Regions from separate parts of the Candidatus Nitrospira salsa genome, predicted to be linked through region 1. Evidence: riboswitches for the same ligand, from Rfam matches in the RefSeq annotation. Region 1 holds a riboswitch; each other region holds the start of a gene.
The links. Region 1 has a riboswitch for cyclic di-GMP ahead of ACWQXP_RS22210 (InlB B-repeat-containing protein). Riboswitches for the same ligand answer to the same signal wherever they lie in the genome.
Positions count from the first base shown of each region.

Region 2: another riboswitch for cyclic di-GMP. It lies ahead of ACWQXP_RS18270 (response regulator); the one in region 1 lies ahead of ACWQXP_RS22210 (InlB B-repeat-containing protein).
Region 3: another riboswitch for cyclic di-GMP. It lies ahead of ACWQXP_RS06170 (sigma-70 family RNA polymerase sigma factor); the one in region 1 lies ahead of ACWQXP_RS22210 (InlB B-repeat-containing protein).
Region 4: another riboswitch for cyclic di-GMP. It lies ahead of ACWQXP_RS07735 (fibronectin type III domain-containing protein); the one in region 1 lies ahead of ACWQXP_RS22210 (InlB B-repeat-containing protein).

Region 1 is NZ_CBCUCO010000005.1:363,189-368,034, reverse strand. Features, by position in the region: gene ACWQXP_RS22220 (hypothetical protein) at 1-314, opposite strand, end outside; gene ACWQXP_RS22215 (hypothetical protein) at 399-1,904, opposite strand; partial or broken gene ACWQXP_RS22210 (InlB B-repeat-containing protein) at 1,926-2,669, opposite strand; cyclic di-GMP riboswitch class I at 2,746-2,829, opposite strand; gene ACWQXP_RS22205 (hypothetical protein) at 3,084-4,457, opposite strand.
Region 2 is NZ_CBCUCO010000004.1:924,154-928,999, forward strand. Features, by position in the region: gene ACWQXP_RS18260 (response regulator) at 1-48, shown strand, start outside; gene ACWQXP_RS18265 (ATP-binding protein) at 319-1,848, shown strand; cyclic di-GMP riboswitch class I at 1,953-2,047, shown strand; gene ACWQXP_RS18270 (response regulator) at 2,462-2,947, shown strand; gene ACWQXP_RS18275 (ATP-binding protein) at 3,006-4,846, shown strand, end outside.
Region 3 is NZ_CBCUCO010000002.1:944,641-949,486, reverse strand. Features, by position in the region: gene lptF (LPS export ABC transporter permease LptF) at 1-562, shown strand, start outside; gene lptG (LPS export ABC transporter permease LptG) at 567-1,655, shown strand; cyclic di-GMP riboswitch class I at 1,987-2,079, shown strand; gene ACWQXP_RS06170 (sigma-70 family RNA polymerase sigma factor) at 2,195-3,085, shown strand; gene ACWQXP_RS06165 (cell wall hydrolase) at 3,087-3,668, opposite strand; gene ACWQXP_RS06160 (hypothetical protein) at 4,145-4,696, shown strand.
Region 4 is NZ_CBCUCO010000002.1:1,270,400-1,275,245, forward strand. Features, by position in the region: gene ACWQXP_RS07730 (di-heme oxidoredictase family protein) at 1-525, opposite strand, end outside; gene ACWQXP_RS07735 (fibronectin type III domain-containing protein) at 1,057-2,301, opposite strand; cyclic di-GMP riboswitch class I at 2,353-2,433, opposite strand; gene ACWQXP_RS07740 (hypothetical protein) at 2,775-2,957, shown strand; gene ACWQXP_RS07745 (DEAD/DEAH box helicase) at 3,142-4,846, opposite strand, start outside.

The DNA.
Region 1 (4,846 bases):
CAGGTATTCGATGCATCCGTATAAATATGTAGTTGTGAAGAATTGTAATGTCCTGATCCGAGAAACAGCACTTGCTTGCCGATAGGATCCCAGGTGGCTTCTCCCATGTACTGGGTAGACCGCGCGTTGTTCCCGCCTGGGTACATTAAATAGCCTGGTGTAAATCCGTTTGTTTTCAGCTCAGCCCATGTACCTGCCGGCATAGCATTCGCCACATCCCCAAGCTCGCTCGCCGTGCTTGGTTCTGAGGCAAAGCAAATCAATGTTGTCAGCAGAAGCGCAATTGTTTGTCGTTTTACTTTTATCGTTTTCATAGTCTTCCTTTAAAGCCGAGTTCAAATAAAGCCTAATGCTACAAAAAGTAAACGATGTCTGGTCCAGCGTTCCCTAGGCTAGGCCTAGGGGGCAGGAGTGATCGTGATATAGTTTAAGATGACATGTTGTCCTTGTCGTTGCAAGTTGACGGTCAATTTTCCATCGCTGACGGTTACAGGGAAATCGGTAATGGTGAGAAATTCATTGACTCGTGTTCGTACATTTTGGATGACTGGCTTCCCCTCTACCGTAATGTGATGTGGCCCCTGAGCATAACTCGGATCACCACTGGCGAGAGAGACGAGATAGTTGCCATTGGCAAGGTTATATTGCCAGGTGGCGGTACTGCCTTTGTCGAAGTGAATAAGGGTATCTCGAGACTGATTGCGATGGAAGTTTCGTTCGCGGGTATTGACGCGAGTGGACCAGCCGTAGCCGCGGCTGCTGGAATACTGCGACCCATCATCCTTGATGAATCCTTTAGGAGTTGAGGCCGATGATGGTTGGAAGTTGATGGAGACGGCTTCGCCTCCCGAAGGCGTTCCGCCTGTAGGGGGCACTCCAGGGTTCGAATCTTCTGGGGCAATACGGACATAATTCAGAATGGTCTTTTGACTGCCTCCACTGCGAGTAAGCCGAATGTTCAATTGACCATCGGAAATGGTTACTGGGAAATTGGTGACCGTTTTAAACTGATTGACTTGTGTCGTGACATTATTGATAGCGGTTTGTCCTTCAACCACGACATGGTGTGGACCTTGTGCATAGCTGGGATCACCACTGGCGAGAGAGATAACGTACTTCCCGTTCGGTAGGTTGTAGGACCATGTCGCCGAAGTGCCTTTGTCAAAGTGGATAAAGGTATCTCGTGATTGATCTTTGTGGGCCTTGCGGTCACGGGTATTGACGCGAGTCGACCAGCCATACCCACGGCTGCTGGAGTATTGCGACCCATCATCCTTGATGAATCCAGACGGAGTAGAAGACGATGACGGTTGGAAGTTGATGGAGACGACTGAGCCCCCAATAGGTGGTACGCTCGGTGGAGGTACCGGTACAGTATTCGGATCTGCCGGGGCAATACGGACATAATTCAGAATGGTTTTTTGACTGCCTCCACTGCGAGTAAGCCGAATGTTCAATTGACCATCGGAAACGGTCACTGGGGAATTGGTGACCGTTTTGAACTGATTGACTTGTGTCGAGACATTATTGATAACGGTTTGTCCTTCAACCACGACATGGTGCGGACCTTGTGCATAGCTGGGGTCACCACTGGCGAGAGAGATAAAGTACTTCCCGTTCGGTAGATCGTAGGACCATGTGGCCGAAGTGCCTTTGTCAAAGTGGATAAACGTATCCCGCGACTGATCTTTGTGGGCCTTGCGGTCACGGGTATTGACGCGAGTTGACCAGCCATACCCACGGCTGCTCGAGTATTGCGACCCATCATCCTTGATGAATCCAGACGGAGTAGAAGACGATGACGGTTGAAAGTTGATGGAGACGACTGTGCCACCAGTTGGTGGGTTAGTAGGAGGGTTTGACGTAGCTACGAATGTGGCGGTTACGGATTTCGCGGTACTCATGGTGACGACACATGAACCAGATCCTGTGCAGGCTCCATTCCATTTAGAAAATGTTGACCCGGATTTTGGTGTGGCTGCGAGAGTAACGGATTGTCCTTCAGTGAAAGATGAATTGCAAGAACTTGTGCAGCCAATACCGGCGGGAGCACTTGAAACGGTTCCATTCCCTGTGATTGAAACGGAGAGGTTGTGTTGGGGTTTTGTCGATTCTACAAATTTTATTGTTACAGACTTCGCGGCGTTCATGGTGACGACACAGGAACCTGATCCGGAGCATGCTCCTCCCCAACTGGAAAACTTCCAATTTGACTTTGGCGTGGCAGAGAGGGTAACGGACTGTCCTTCAGTGAATGATGAATTGCAGGAGCTTGTGCAGCCAATACCGGCGGGAGCACTTGAAACAGTCCCATTACCTGAGATCGAGACAGAGAGATTGTGTAATACGTTTTCCGCCTGTGTACTCACTTCCGCAGAAGGAGAACTTTCATTTCCCGCTTCATCATATGCGGTGACGGCAAAGTAATGTTTTTTTGTCGAGTCAAGGTCTTCCTTACGGTGAGACGTTTTATTGTCTACATTGTCCGGAAACCCATACACGCCAGATGCTGTGCCGTGATACACATTATAGCCGGCGAGATCCTCTTCCTGGTTTGGGGCCCACTCTAAATCAACATCTTTTTCAGCGGCAGAAACAGTTGGGGAAATTGACAGTAGTAACCCAAAGGCAAGAACGATAGCTGGTATATTTCGGCTCCAAGTGAACATATGAGGCCCCTCCTTAAGTAGAAAAATCGAAGAAGGCCCCATTTCCGCGGGGTGCTGACTGAAAATCTGCCCTTCCTTCGGTGTCCCGGCTATCAGATGCGAGTTCATCTGACCCGTGGTTTTGCGTCCCTACCTCGCGGTAGGTTTGCCCTTATCGGGAAGGAGCCTTCATAGTTATGACGGTAGACGTTGTGAAGTTTAGATTATCATGTGTATTCCTGTCCTTATTTTTTCGTGTTCACAACTAGATGAACATTGTGTTCCATATGAATAAATATATCGGCCATCTTACAGAACACTTTAGTTGCTCCATTGCTTCATCTTCTCAGGACTTCTCATCGACTCTTCAGTCTTGCTAAGAGTTAGTGTTCAGTCTCTCTGGAAGGTGTGTGGTCAATCGGGGCTATTCAATTGTTATTGAGGTGCAATACGGACAAAATTGAGGAGTGTTTTGCTACTGCCGCCTGAGCGGGTGAGGCGAATCGTCAGTTGGCCGTCAGAGACGGTGACGAGACGATTGGTGACGGTGGCAAATTTATTAGCTTGCGTGGAGACATTATTAATGACGGTGATGCCTTCGACTTGAACATGATGTGGCCCCTGATGATAGGTTGGATCACCGCTGGCAAGTGAGATGTGGTACTGGCCATTGGGCAGCGTATATTGCCAGGTCACGTTGGTGCCTTGGTCAAAGTGAATGAGTGTATCCAGTGACTGATTGCTCGATCGATTCCGTTCACGGGTGTTGACGCGGGTCGACCAGCCATAGCCGCGGGAGGCGTTGAAGGGGGCCCCGTCATCTTTAAGGAAGCCCGCCGGTGTGCTGGCAGAAGCCGGTTGAAAGTTAATGGAAACGACTGAGCCGCCTGACGGTGGGGGAGGCGGGGGAGGTCCTGGGGCTGGCGGTGGCGGATTCGACCCCGTCGACGCAATACGGACAAAATTGAGGAGTGTTTTGCTACTGCCGCCTGAGCGGGTGAGGCGAATCGTCAGTTGGCCGTCAGAGACGGTGACGAGCCGGTTGGTGACGGTGACAAATTTATTGGCCTGCGTGGAAACATTGTTAATGACGGTGATGCCTTCGACTTGAACATGATGTGGGCCCTGATGATAGGTGGGATCGCCGCTGGCAAGTGAGATGTGGTACTGGCCATTGGGCAGCGTATATTGCCAGGTCACGTTGGTACCTTGGTCAAAGTGAATGAGTGTATCCAGTGACTGATTACTCGATTGATTACGTTCACGGGTGTTGACGCGGGTCGACCAGCCATAGCCACGGGACGCGTTGAAGGGCGCACCATCATCTTTGAGAAAGCCCGTCGGTGTGCTGGCAGAAGCTGGTTGAAAGTTAATGGAGACGACAGAGCCGCCTGGTGGTGGGGGAGGCGGGGGAGGTCCTGGGGCTGGCGGTGGAGGCGGTGGTGGTGTGGTTGAGCCAGTCGTGGTTCCTGAAACTTCGTTCGAAGGCGCACTTTCGTTTCCTGCGACGTCGATAGCTGTGGCAATGAATGAATAACGTGTTTCGTCTGTTAGTCCTCCTATTGTTTGAGAAGGGGCAACAGGGTTCGATGGAAAACCAGAAAATGCTGGGGCTCCATAATTGGTCGAGGGCGGTATTCGTTTGTAAATTCTATATCCTGCAAGATCATTTTCGTTATTAGGTTCCCACGTTAGTGTGAGGGAGGCTGCTTGACCATGAAGAGGAAGGGAAGAAAGTACAGCAACCAAAAACAATGTAAAGACTGTGAGGAAATTGGTTTTACACACTGAGGCAGTATGACTTGTCATAGTTCTCCGTGACTGATTCCAATTAAGATGTTTTGTGAAAATCAAAACTGAGAATAAAAAATTAGAAGTTAATGTTGATGCTCAATTCATACGATGGCATGCACCGTATGAGATAATTCCACGACCCTTGTGGCGGGTATTGCTAATCCATTTTGCGGAACCTTTTGAATCCCAGGCATTCTCCCAAGCAATTCATATGCCGATTTTACGTTTCCCGTATTTATTTCTTGAAATTAGGAAGTTATAAAAAACCGCAACAGTGGTGTTGTCATCATTGCATGAGAGAATTTTAATTTTCTGCAGGTCATGATGTTCATGTGTTATACGTAGTTTCGAGAATATGACAAAAGCGAATCTCACGATATCTTGAAATCGTGTTTTTCTAATAT
Region 2 (4,846 bases), on a different contig from region 1:
GAACAAATTCAATTGGCGATGGTCGTGCCTCCTGCGAAACATGATTAACTACGAGTGATCGACCGCTTCCTTGTTCTCATGTTTTTGTCTTCCTTTCAAGTTATGAATATAGGCATTTGTTCATTATGGATGTGGCCGGTTGGCTTCGGAAAGTGCAGCCAAGGGTTTTTGAATAAAGTGGCGTAAGGGGCTGGTTTTTTTGTCTGGGATTTCCAGAAGGTGGCAGGCGATGCACTGGGTCAACAACATTTAGCCATCGTGAACTCATTGGGTCGAGAGTGTCCCTAGGTTACCCATACACAACGGAGGCGATGTCGTATGTCTGAAGCGCCTGTCCTCAATCGACGCATCCTGGTGATTGATGATAATCCTGCCATTATTGACGACTACCGAAAAGTATTAGGCTCTTCGACTTCAGAGTTCCCCATTTATGCTGCACGAGACACATTATTTGAGGAGAGTGTGAGGTCACCCTATCAAGAGACATTTGTTGTTGACAGTGCTGACCGGGGCTCTTCGGGTTTTGATCTGGTCAAGATGGCCGTGGAGCAAGAAAATCCTTATGCTGTGGTCTTTGTGGACATGCGAATGCCTTCAGGATGGGATGGGGTCGAAACCATTGAGCGAATTTGGGAAATAGATCCAGCCATTCAGGCGGTGATTTGTACCGCCTTCTCAGATCATCCATGGGACGAGGTGATTCCTCGCTTAGGACATCGCGATCAACTCCTTATTCTCCGAAAACCGTTCGATCCCATTGAAGTTCGACAATTAGCGAATTCGCTCACCTACAAATGGTATTGGGCGGGATATGCCAGGCTCCGTCTAGGCGAGTTAGAGCATCTCGTGGATCAGCGAATGTCTGAACTCCGTGCGGTCAATGCTCAATTAGAACATGATGTACTTCGCCGACAGTCGATCGAAACGCAACTCGCGCAGTCCATTCGAGACTTGGAACAACGGAATAAAGACCTGAGTGAAGCTCGAGATCATGCGCTAATCGAGGTGCATGAACGCGAACGAGCGGAGCTCGCACTTCGGAATAAAGCTGAAGAATTGGTACGATCCAATCATGAGCTTGACCAGTTTGCCTCTGTGGCCGCCCATGACCTTCAAGAACCTCTTCATACTATCCAAGTTTTTAGCGATTTATTGCGAGTGAAATGTGGAGGTGCGTTAAACGGATCTGGCCTCGAGTTCTTGGGGCGAATTCTCAAGGCTTCTGGTCGAATGCAACGGCTCATTCAAGACTTGCTGGTCTATTCTCGATTGGAACACCATGATCGAAGTGTTGAGTCAGTGGCGCTTGGCGAAGTCGTTGAGGACATTCTTCATGATTTTGCCGTGCGTATTGAAGAAACACATGCGAAGGTCGAAGTGGAGGACCTTCCGGTGATTGAATCCGACAAGACTCAAATGCGTCAGTTATTGCAAAATTTAATCGGGAACGCATTGAAATTTCACAAGCCACATGAAGCACCTGTCGTTCGCGTGTCTGCTCGCATGATGAAAGAGCGTCGTCAACAAGATGGACTGCGGGCACGTATGTTGTGCCAACTTCAAATCGAAGATGAAGGGATTGGTATGGATAGCCAATATACGGATCGTATTTTTGGGATGTTCAAACGTCTACATGGTCGAGATGAATTCGAAGGAACGGGGATTGGCCTAGCCGTCTGTAAGAAAATTGTTGATCGCTGTGGCGGTACCATTACCGTGCAGAGTCAGCTTGGAGAGGGGTCGACTTTTCTTCTCACGCTTCCAATGGGAAATTCTACCGAAACCGCGTGTGGGTCAGAAGCTGGAGTCAGTTCCACAGCTTTAAATCGTCCTGTGAGTGCCGAGTGAATACGAGTACCGTTTCAGTATCAAGGCCAGACTGTAACTGATTAAAATTACTAATAAAATCATTTCTCAAGTAATCCTGTTGGACACCGATAAAAGAGACAACAGGGTGCAAAGGGCAAACTACCTGAGAAGGTAGGACGCAAAGCTAAGGGACCTGAATTGGGAGGATGGTTCTTCCGGGGTTCGCCTGGCCGCCACACTGGTCAATGAAGCGTCATGGTCTGTTTGCGCCCATCTTGTCGATGGGCGTTTGTGTTTATGGAGCACGCTTCTCCCTCCAGTTTCCTATCCTTGCTCAGCGTAGAGGGACCCTACCATCCTGCTTTTGATCTTCGCACACGCGGTCTTGTTTTTGAGTAGATGTCGCATGACTTGCCAAAATGGGTCGCGCAAACCATAGGCAAATCCAATTACTTCCTGATTGATGATCTTTCCATGCCCGAACCGTCTGTTAATTATGACATTTCTGCGTTGAGATGCTGCATGATAAAAAACTCAATAATTTAACTAGATAGATCCTCGTGATTGGAGATGCCTAGCACCAGAAATACTGTGGGCGAGAAGCGCACGATTTCCCAGACGATGAGTTTTCTTTAGATAAAAGGAGGGCGTGATGATGAGTACCTGTATGCAAGCCGTTCCCTTCATTGTGTTAATGGCGGATGATAGTACTGATGACTGTTTGGTCGCGCAGGCGGCTTGGGATGAGTGTCGACTCGGACAAGATTTGCGGTTTGTGCATGATGGTGAAGAGTTAATGAATTATCTGACTCGTCGCGGGGTGTATGGTGATCCCGTGAAATCACCTCGCCCTGGTCTGATTATTTTGGATTTGAATATGCCCAAAAAAGATGGATGTTCGGCCTTAGTCGAGATTAAATCTGATCAAGAGTTGCAGGATATTCCCGTTTTGGTTTTGACAACCTCACGTGTCGCCAAGCATATCGATAGTGCCTATAACTTGGGCGCCCATTCGTTTATCACCAAGCCCAATAGTTTAGACGGGTATTTAGAGTTTATGAAAGGTATAACCAAATATCGAGCAAGCTTACAGGCGATGCATAGTCTACAGCGAGTCAAGCCTCTCCATCTGAATTAAGTACAGAAGAAACGTCAGCTAACGTCGAAGATGTTGAATCAGAGAAGGGTGCCTGGTCGTGGATGTTCTACAAGATACGAAATGCCGAATATTGGTTGTTCATGACCAGCTGAAAATTCATGCGGATTTTCGACAAATTTTTGACGAACTATTGGTAGGAACGTCTACATCTCGTCCATCGTTCGACGTTGAATATGTGAAAACGGGTGAGGCCGGTTTAGCATTCATTCGACAAGCCTTAGAAGCTAAATATCCCTATGCTCTGGTGTTTTTCGATGAAAATGTGGGGACGGGATGGTCAGGGGAAAAAACCATCGAAGAATATTGGCGTGTTGATCGCTTTCTCCATTGCGTTCTTTGCAAGGCCAATGTGAACAGTCAATGTGTTTTAGGGCTCGAGGGTAGTACGCATCGAGAGCAACTCTTGATTCTACGAAAGCCATTTCACGCGATCGACGTCCAACAAATTTTTACTGTCATGATACACAAATGGTCTCTTTCTCAACGTATCAGGTATCAGGTGGGAGGTGTCTCAACTGTGGCTGTTGCGCAACACTTACAGCTACAAGGAACCCATGCACAATTGAGTCAAGATATGGAGCCTCGTGGGAGTGTTGAGGCGCATAATTTTCGAACAGCCCAAGATTTGGACGGAACGAATTTTGAGCTGGCGAGGGCAAAAGATGAGTTGTCTGCTGCCAAAACGCATATGGAAAATATCATCGGATCGATGGCTGATACGTTACTGGTTATCAATGCTGATATGACTATTGAGGCGGTGAATCGTTCGTTGTTGACGTTATTAGGGTACGCAGAAGACGAATTACTTCGGGAATGTCCGAGTAAGATTTTTGGTGAAGAGTTGACTCAAGGCTCCATTATGGAAAGGCTGTATTTTCAGGGCGTGGTAAGTAACGTTGAAACCACGTACCATGCCAAAAATGGCCAAGTTATTCCCATGGCACTTTCCGGCTCACTGATGAAAGATGAAAGCGGGGTCATCCAGGGATTAGTGTGTGTTGCGCAAGATATAACCGAGCGCAAGCGCCTCGAAGCCGAGCGGCGTCAGTTTCAGGATCAACTTGTTGAAACATCTCGTCGTCTTGGTATGGCTGATGTGGCAACTAGCGTGCTTCATAATGTGGGGAATGTGCTGAACAGTATCAATGTCTCTGTTGGGATTATGGGGACGACGTTGCGGCAGTCGCTCGTGGGTGATGTCCGAAAAATCTCCCAAATGCTCAACGCTCACATGGATGACCTCAATGTCTATTTGTCTCGGGATGAGAAAGGCCGACAGATCCCTGGGTATCTCGCGCAGCTAGCTGACCACCTGCTTGATGAGCAGCGAGTGACACTTAAAGAGTTAGAGTCATTAATCGAAAGCTCAGAACATGCCAAGCAATGTGTGGCGATGCAGCAAGGAATGGTCAAAGCGGGTGGGCTGCATGAGCCCGTCGTGTTGGTTGATCTCATGGAGCAAGCCATGACAATCAATAAGGTGCTGCTAGAGAAACTGGAAGGGAAAATTGTTCGAGAATTCGTCGATACCCCAGAAGTGATTGTTGATAAGCATCAAACCTTGCAAATCTTGGTCAACTTAATTCGTAATAGCACGCAAGCGATGGAGACGGTTGATTCAAAAATACTCACGGTTCGAATTGGGCCTGCGACGAATAAACGAAATATGGTCCAGCTCGAAGTGACCGATACGGGTGTCGGCATTCATTCTGACCAGCTCACACATATTTTTTCTCAAGGTTTTACTACCAAGAAAGATGGACATGGGTTCGGACTGCACAGTGGAGCTCTCTTGGCCAAGAATATGGGTGGTTCGCTTCATGTGAAGAGTGATGGAGAAGGATACGGGGCAACATTTATCTTAACCTTGCCGGTTGC
Region 3 (4,846 bases), on a different contig from region 1:
TATTTCAGACCAACGTGATCCGGTCAAGCCATTAATTATTGTGGCGAAATCATTTCGGGTTTTACATGATGGAGGACGAAAGCAGTTGGGATTACGGTTGTTGGATGGCGCCATTCATCAGGTGCCTCCTGATCTGCGGTATTATCACGAGGTGGGTTTTGAAACCTATGACTTTTGGATGGACGTTCCGCCGCCAGAAGGGATGGGGACGACGCAACGAAAAAGTTATCAAGAGATTATTCAAGATTTGGATACCTCAAACTGGCAAGACTCAGGACAACTCCGTCGGTTAATGGAGCATTACAAGGATTTGGGTTTCCCGGTCTCGGCTTTGTTACTCGGCCTGCTGGGCTTTCCGATTGGAATCATTTCCAAACGATCAGGGAAGAGCGGAGGATTCGCCATCGGCATTGGAATCATCGTGGGATTTTACTTGCTCAATATCATGGGAGAATTTCTTGTCACAACCTACGTCGTTCATCCGTTTATCGGCGCGTGGTTTCCCAACGTGATGATCTTAGGTTTAACCGGGTTTCTCTATGTGAGAGCCAGTAGGAATTAGTCGTATGGGTGTTTTGTTTTGGTACATGTTTCGCCAATACACCAAAGTGTTTCTTATGTGCGTGAGTGCGTTATTGACGGTCTACCTTGTGGTTGACTTTTTCGAAAAACTTCGAAAATTTCTCAAATATGATGCGGATCTGTCCTCCATGCTGCTGTATTTTTTCTACCGAATCCCAGATATTTGTTTTCAAATTACCCCACTTGCTGCGCTCATGGGAACATTATTAACGCTTGGCTTCCTCAATAAAAGTGCCGAAATTACAGCGATGCGGAGCTGCGGTATGAGTTTTTATCAAGTTGCCTCACCGTTCTTCGCCGTTGGAATTATTGTGAGCGCCATTTTATTTAGCTTTACTGCGGTGTTTGTGCCACTCGCGAATATTCAAGCGGATTATGTCAGGACGGTGCTCATTGAGAAGAAGCCTGCGGCACTGTCGGTGTCTCCGGATCGTGTGTGGTTGCGATTAGGACAAGATGGACTGCTCAAGATTGGTGAGGTGAAGGATGAGGGACAGCGTCTCAGCACGATTAGCTTGTATCGAGTGGATGAACAGTTTCAACTGCATGAAATTATCGAATCTCCAGAGGCACGATATGCAAACAAAGGATGGGAGTTGCGTGACGCCACACGCCGTGTCGTGCAAGCGGGAGGCGAAGTGACCGCTGACCGTTATGCGCAATTAGCACTGGGGCTTCCTCTTACTCCTGAAGACTTCCGGACATGGCTGGCGCTGGATTCGAAAAATATGACACTCAAACAGCTAGGAGCGTATGTCCAGCGATTGAAACGAGATGGTCACAGTAGTAGTCGTTTTGCCACAGACTATTGGGGGCGAGTGGCGTTTTCAGCCATGACGTTGGTCATGACGATTTTGGGGCTAGCCATCAGTTTGTTGAAAACAGGAGTTCGTGATCATGCCGTCGCAAAGGGCATCGGACAAGCCTTGGGAATTGGATTCCTCTTTTGGGTGACGCATTCCTTTGGTATGGTACTCGGAAAAAATGGAGCCCTTGTGCCCATTGCTGCAGGGTCGTTTGCTTGTCTGATGTTTTTAGTGATTGGGTTGAATCTGTTCTTAAGAACCAGGTGACGACCCTCCTTTTCTTTCCTTTGTGCCACCTGATGGGTAGTCGTGTGAGAGGTGCTCTTCCCTATCAGTCTTCAAACGCCTTCTCATTTTGTTAACCGATTTTCCCTCTTTTTCTTTCTTTTCAAGAATTTCCTGTCTATTCGTTCCTGTTGAATGTTTCATGTTCTGAATTCTTAGAGGGGAACGTCTCGTGTTCTTCAATGTTGTTGCCTTCCAGGAGGCCTTAACTCTTTTCTGAATTGTCCCGAAATAGAGAGATGATAGAGGAACTGTGTATATGAATTGCCGTGGGGGGAGTGCACGTAGTGCTATGAGATGATCTAACGAAATGTGGTGATAAAGGCAAACTATCCGTAAGGGTAGGACGCAAAGCCGAGAGACCTGCACTGATTCTGATTGATTGTAGGTTCGTCTGGTTGCCGAACGAAAATTTCAGGCGACTATGGCATGAGCGTTCATCCGGAAGGATGGACGCTTTTTTTTGCCATGAACAAGATTGTTTAAACACCGCGGGGGGTGTGCTGACTCAGGAGAATTGGATGGCCAAGCAGTCTCATCATGTTGATGTTGGAGAGCCAGCGGCTCGCATGGACGTGCCTGTTCATGCGTCTGAGAAATCAGGTTCTCCTCTTTCTCATCAAGATCCTGCGGAGATCTTAAAAGAGTTTTTCCCAATGATTCGTCGAATTGCCGGGAATTTAGCCTCACGAAATCCGGCATCTCTCGATATTGAAGATCTCACGAGTGCTGGGGTGATTGGGTTATTGGGAGCTATAACTCGCTTTGATCCTGAACGGGAAACGAAATTTTGGACGTTTGCAGAATATCGCATTCGCGGGATGATGCTTGATGAAATACGGGCAATGGACTGGATTCCGCGTTCTGTTCGTGCACGAAATGATCAAATTCGCCAGGTCAGTACAGAGTTTGTGCAAAAAGAAGGACGATATCCCACCAGAGATGAGATTGCGGCACTTTTGGGGGTCACGCAGGAAGAGTTAGATGCCACGTCTCTTCGAGAAACACGATTGCTCAGTCTTGATGTGCCGATGGGGTCTCAAGAAGAAACCTTTACACTCAAAGACGTGTTGCCCGATGAAGAACAATTGGATCCATATGCTGTGTGCTTATCGTCAGAGTCTAATCAAGCGCTTGATGTGGCTCTGGCGAAATTATCGACTCGGCAGCAAGATGTGTTGCAGCACTATTATTTTCACGGGTTAACGATGAAGGAAATTGGGGCTCGCTTAGGGTTAACTGAGTCGGGTGTGTGTCGGGTGCATACCGAGGCCCTGCGGAAGTTACGAGTCGGGCTCAAAGATTTTGAAGACGCTTCAAATGGGAAATTGCAGAAATTTCAGTCAAAAAAAAGACATTCCAGAAAAAAACGATTGGCTCAGTCATGTAAACTAGACGAAGCCAAAAGCTGAATCAGACCTGGAGCCGGCCAGGGGGAACAAAGAACTCATGCCCACCAATCGAGGCAACTTTATGACTGACCGTGGCCCATCTGGGAGTCTCAACTAATCGAGGGTTATAAAATAAGAGTGCGCCTTGTACGATTTTTCTTCCATCCTGTACCATCCGCCAAGCTAGCAAACTATCCTGCATTCGTGATTCACTAATTCTATGCCGAACATCCTCTGGTGTTGCGTGATTCCAGGGTTGAAACTGTAAACGTTTCAGGACGGTGCCTTTCACAGTTCCGTCGCTCTGGTATTTGGCATGCATTCGATTTCGAATGACGGCAGCAACCGCTAATTTTCCAGCAAAACTCTCTCCACGCGCTTCAAGGTAGATCGTGAGGGCTGCAAGTCGGTCGTCAGTGAGCGGTGCGGTGGTTTCAAGGAGAGATTGAGCAACAACTGATTGTAGGTCAGGTTTTTTTTGCACAAGTATGAACGGAGAAAATGCCGCAGAGTTGTTTGTTCCCGTAGGAAGGAGCACGACCAGGATGATCACAATCCCCAAACTCAGAATGAATCGACATAAATGTTTTATTGCGTTCGGCATCTCGTATTCACCATGACTAAAGGGTTGGGGAATCTCAGGTTCATTGCATTTCAATGGGTGCCTGCCTGTCGCAGTTCTATATGGCAAGGGTCATGCCCTGGGAGTTGAGCTATGGCTGTCGTTCATATTTGTTCGTGAATAGCGTATATTGTAGGAGTATTGAGAGAAAACTGGAGCAATAGTGTATAGAACTATTTCAAAAAGTCAATGAAATTGAGGTGTATTCTGTTAAGGAAGTTGACATTTAAAAGATTCATTCTAGATGGTTAAAAAAGGTTTTCGCCGAAATAGACAACAAAATCAGTGACTATTTGGCATGACAAGAATATCGACGACTCTCTGTTAAGTTTTAAAGTACATAATAATAACCGTCGCCTTCAGGCAGAATGATGAGGGAATTTACGATATCGACGTGAAACTGTGAGAAGGCGTCTCTCCTGCTAAGCACGAGCGGACATATTGAGGGAGGTATTGCAATGAATGGTCAACGGATTCAATCTTTGATTGTTGTTGGATTAGTCATCGGGGTATTGATGGCCGGATTTCTTGCACCTCAAAGCGTGTTTGCCACACAACGAATTCAGGATGCTTTATCGGCCTCACATCTTCATCGGGCTAAACTGTATGTGGCGGCAGGAGATTATCGACGTGCGGTTGAAGCTTGTCAGAAGTATTTGGATGAGGTTCCTTCCGTTGAGGGCTATGTGTATCTTGCCTATGTTTATGAGGCGATCGAGGGGTATCTCGCAGATCTACAAAAACGCGATGACTGGGTCAAGGTGGGACAGGTGGCATTAAATCTGACCTCACGAAAACTTATTGACATCATTGACCCACCAAACGTCATGCCACGCATGGCTCGAGAAATGATTCACGAAGGTCTTCGTCAACAATTTGATATCACTTCGGCGATGGCCAATCGACTGGATTCGAAACATACCGAAAAGATGTGGATTCAACAGAATGCTTGGCGAGAAGCCCATCCGGGTGATTGGTGGTCCGGAGTGCCGGAAAAATGGGATTGGTGAAATCGTGAAGCGTCGTTCGTGCCTGCGCGCTGTAGCGCTTTCAGCCTTCGTAGCCACTTCGGCGAAGTAGGCCCGGCGCGCAAGCGTGAAGCGACGGCACGATACGAAATACGAACGACGAGATACGAACTGCGAGCAACGAGATACGCG
Region 4 (4,846 bases), on a different contig from region 1:
ACCAAACACAAAAGGAGGATTAATAACACGCCCATTAAATGAGGCATACTCTTTCTTGTCACTATTAGCTACATCAAATTTGGTCACGGCCGGAAACGCATTGGCAGCCGCTCCGCCTACCCCGCCGACCTCAAACGTGGCTGGCACCGCATCATTACTCAACACCGAATGACATTCTAAGCATGTCTGCGAATCAAGCCCATTCATTCGCAAAAAATGCCCATTCCCCTCATCGGAGTTGGCCTGTAGCGTGGGACGGCTACCAAATGGATTCTTATCTTCCATCTCATCGAATGGACCATCTCCTAATCCATCGTGTTTATTAAACGGCGTGGAGAATACACGCTTCCCCTGATCGATAATCTCCGATAATGAGGCCGATTGACTTTCAATTTGAGTATGGGTAATTGGCGCATCTAATTTTTTCATTTCGCCATTGGGAACAGGCCCTGCCGCACAGGAGACTAACGGTACACCTGCTATCAAGGTGGCAAAACACCAACCTGTGAGTAGCGTTTTATTCATGGCAAACCCTCCCTGTTAGAAAAATATGATAAATCTAATCTTTATATATTTGACTCCGATCATGAATGTCGCAAAACTTATACCGCTTAACCATAACGATGTGCGTTGCGAGATATTGAGATCTAAGTCTTTGGTATAGCTTAAGAAGTTACAATGAGCGGGGATATGAATCCCGAGAGACGCAAAGCCGAGAACCGTATCCGATCAGATACAGACTGTATCGACCTGCGAAAAAGCAGAATCCGTAACGCGATGTTCCCTAATTAACTGCTAGAGGATGAAGGGATCATATAGGATTTATCGTTCGAGAACGATGAAGCACCATGGCGAGGGGTATCACAATTGTTGATCTCACCCAGAGTAATTGGAAAAACAGCAGACAGAGCAAGCAGCTATCCGCTTTCGACACTAGCCACAACTTTAGGGGTAACTGATTATCAAAGCGATAACTGCGACAGCTGGGGCTTTAGCACTCATCTTGTCAATTAGCCAACCCCCTACCCCTAATAATGCCCAAGGGAGCAGACGGGATTATGAAGGGAGGGCGGAACCTGCTTGAGCGGTATAGGTGGTATCGATAAATTTCCAACTCCCGCCTTCCTTGTACCAGAGCCGCACATACAGCGTGGAGCCGTCCGTGGGTAACTCCTTGACGGTGCTGCTACTCGTCATTCCTAAATACCCACTATCATAGATATCCAGCGCTCCCTTACTCGTCCCAACATATAACCACCACTCGGTGACGCTGACAGTATTCGCCGTCCAGGAAAAGGTCTCTCTCGCACTCCTTAACGTCGCACCGGGAGCGGGACTCGTGAGCTCTGGGAGGATAGTGCCCGTGTGAGCGGTGTAGGTGGTATCGATAAATTTCCAACGACCGCCCTCCTTGTACCAGAGCCGCACATACAGCGTGGAGCCGTCCGTGGGTAACTCCTTGACGGTGCTGCTACTCGTCATTCCTAAATACCCACTATCATAGATATCCAGCGCTCCCTTACTCGTCCCAACATATAACCACCACTCGGTGACGCTGACAGTATTCGCCGTCCAGGAAAAGGTCTCTCTCGCACTCCTTAACGTCGCACCGGGAGCGGGACTCGTGAGCTCTGGGAGGATAGTGCCCGTGTGAGCGGTGTAGGTGGTATCGATAAATTTCCAACGACCGCCCTCCTTGTACCAGAGCCGCACATACAGCGTGGAGCCGTCCGTGGGTAACTCCTTGACGGTGCTGCTACTCGTCATTCCTAAATACCCACTATCATAGATATCCAGCGCTCCCTTACTCGTCCCAACATATAACCACCACTCGGTGACGCTGACAGTATTCGCCGTCCAGGAAAAGGTCTCTCTCGCACTCCTTAACGTCGCACCGGGAGCGGGACTCGTGAGCTCTGGGAAGGAAAGGGTAGGAATTGTTGGCGCTAGAACTTGCACACTTACTTCAGTGGAGGGGGAGCTTTCATTGCCATCAGCATCATAGGCGGTTACTGCAAAATAATACGTGAGACCAGCCTCAAGACTTTGTGGTTCATAAACCGTAGTATTCCCAACGTCAAAGTAAATGCTATACGAACCGGACGTGGTCCCCTGATAAACTATGTATCCAGCTAAATCAGATTCGGAATTAGCGGTCCATTGGACCTTTACAGAATCTGTGGCGGTAGACTGAATGATGTTGGCAGATTGAACAGCTGTTGGGTTAAGAAAGAGACAGCACGCCAGACCGAGTACGACCAGAGTCTTGTGAATAAAAGGACTTGAATAAACGTTTGGCATGGGCCTCCTCCTGTCGCGAAAATGGCCCCATTCCTCCCGCTTTTCCCTTCCTTAGGTAACCCAGCCATCAAGAGTTTCTCTTGATCCGTGGTTTTGCGTCCCCACCTCACGATGGGTTTGCCTTTATCAAGAAGGGGCCTTATTACAGAATAAAAGAGCTTATTTGAGTTCTTTCCTCATAGATAGATATAGTTAAAACAATCCTACAGATCTTTTCGGCAGAAAGCCCAAATACTGGACAAGGAAAAGAAAAGGGGTTCTAAAACAAAAATATATAATGATGGTAATGCGATAAAATCATTCCAGACGACGAGCAACATCGCAAAATTCACTCTATATCGAAAAAGAAATTTTCGTTAATGCCCTTGAGCAATATAATGTCCACACGATTGGGAAGAAAGAATTGTTCGAAATGATTTTCCCCCTAAGGCCTGCTTGACTGGGTTGCGTACACGAACTGCAGAAGCGACGCCATGAGAAGCTGGAAGAACAGACTGAATCATTATAAATGCCACAAAACAGCTGATGAGCCCAGCACCAGCCCTCCTAAAACCGGAGAGAAACTTCGAGCGTGGGACCACAAGGACGAGAAAACGACGATGGGCACCTTCCTACCGGCGACCGTGTCCATCCGAAGACATGACCCGACGATCTAGAATTACTTCCTCACGCGTCGTACCAACTCATCAACCGAGTCGTTTGACGCCAAGCTCAAAAATTTCCGCACGGTCATGCAAAGGTTCAGACACAAGAAAGTTCATGTATTCAGAATGGTAAAGCTGTCTGGCTAGAACCATATATTCCGTATGATCCGGATGAAGGAGGTTCGTTGAGAAGATATTAGGCCAAGGCCACGACTAATGAAGGTTCAGAAACAGGTACACCCTGACGGAAAAGAATGATCTTTGAGGAATTGGCGGCGACACGCTCTCCTGGCAGAATGATACCCACAAGATTCAGCGGATCGGCAGCGGAGATTCGCATGTCTTGCGTATCCGATTGAGTGTCGCGTCGAACAGCACGAAGTGATTCAACCGCTTCCGGCAAGGCATACTGCTCTCCGGTAAAACCATTCACGAAGCGTCCTCCGCGAATCTCTCCGCGCCACTCCATTCGACGGTACTGCGTCAACAGCTCACGCCACGTCACCGAAAGCAACTCGCGCTTCAAGAGATCACGAAACACAATTCCATATCGAGCCAGTAACTGCCTGGCCCATTTCTCATGAAGCTGTGAGGTCGTGAATGGCTCGTCACTGTCTCCATGGTAGGGCTTTTGCAATAAATCCCATCGGCCGGCACTATGACGAGGACGACGCGCACGTTCCCTGCCCGCTGCATTCCGACGCTTGGGGTTGATCAAAGCACGGAGATTATCAAACCCATCAGCAGTAACAAGTCCCGCCGCAACTAATTCCCAGAGCGCCTGCTCTACCTCAGAAGCAAGATGCCCCGTGCTCCCCGTCAAGTCAGCGAAAAAGCTCGCACCTCTGCCTTCGAGAGATTGAAGGACATCCTGTGCAACGCCACTCAATACCTGGCGAATCCCCATCGTCATATCCTTTTCTTTTTGTCGGCTCAGCATCATATGCCACGGGGAATTTTCCCGCAAAAAGAAACTGATCGGAGCCAGGCTCGTCGGATTAATCCGACGACGGGAGGATGGCGGTAACTCTTCAATCTGAAAAAACGCTTCTTTGCATTTCTCCACCTTTCCCGAGGAAACGCGTGGTTCCTTATACGGAGGAGTGAGCCTTCCCCAAGCGACCGTCCCTCGCAGACAGAGCATATCCAAGAGTTCGGGCCTATAATTAGAGACACGTTCTTTCAGGAGTGAAGATTCCCACGCCGATGCGGCGGTCTCAAAACCGGCTAATTGCGTGATGACCTCCCGCAACCCGGCCTCACCATGTAATTGCGAACCCGGCGCACGATGTTGCCAACGAAAAAGAAAACGCATGAAGTCTGCTGCGGCAACAGGTTCGGTCTCCCGACGTAATGAACTGACTGTTCGTCGATGAATTCTGGCAAGTAATCGTCGATCACACCATTCTTCAAGTTTTACTTTAACTTCAGATTTCCCCCATTTGTCCAGTGGGCTTTCTTCAAAATTGCTTCCGCCATTCTCACCCCAGCCATCTTCCTTATAGGGAGAGGGTGCATGAAAAAATGGAGAGGGAGTTGAAGCGGGACGGTATTGCCCGCGCAAGACTTGCCCCTGCCCTTCTAAATGCAGTAAAGCCTGGCTTATCGCTTGCCCTGGTAAATACAAGGCACTCGAAAGTTCATCAACAGTGACAGGACCACAACTTTCCATCCAACCCTGCACGACAAGTGGCAAGACAGTTTCCGCTTCTATTGCCGGGGCCTCAACAACAGGGAGGAATTCCAATTGCTCCGGAGCCACAACCTCAACAGATGAATACAGCTTTTGAATGATTGGGAATTGCTCCGTCGTTACCCACCCACGAACCGTATCGACTTTTCCATTATCTGCCTGACGCACTTCTATGACGATGGCGCGCTTTGACTTAAGAAGCTCAGGA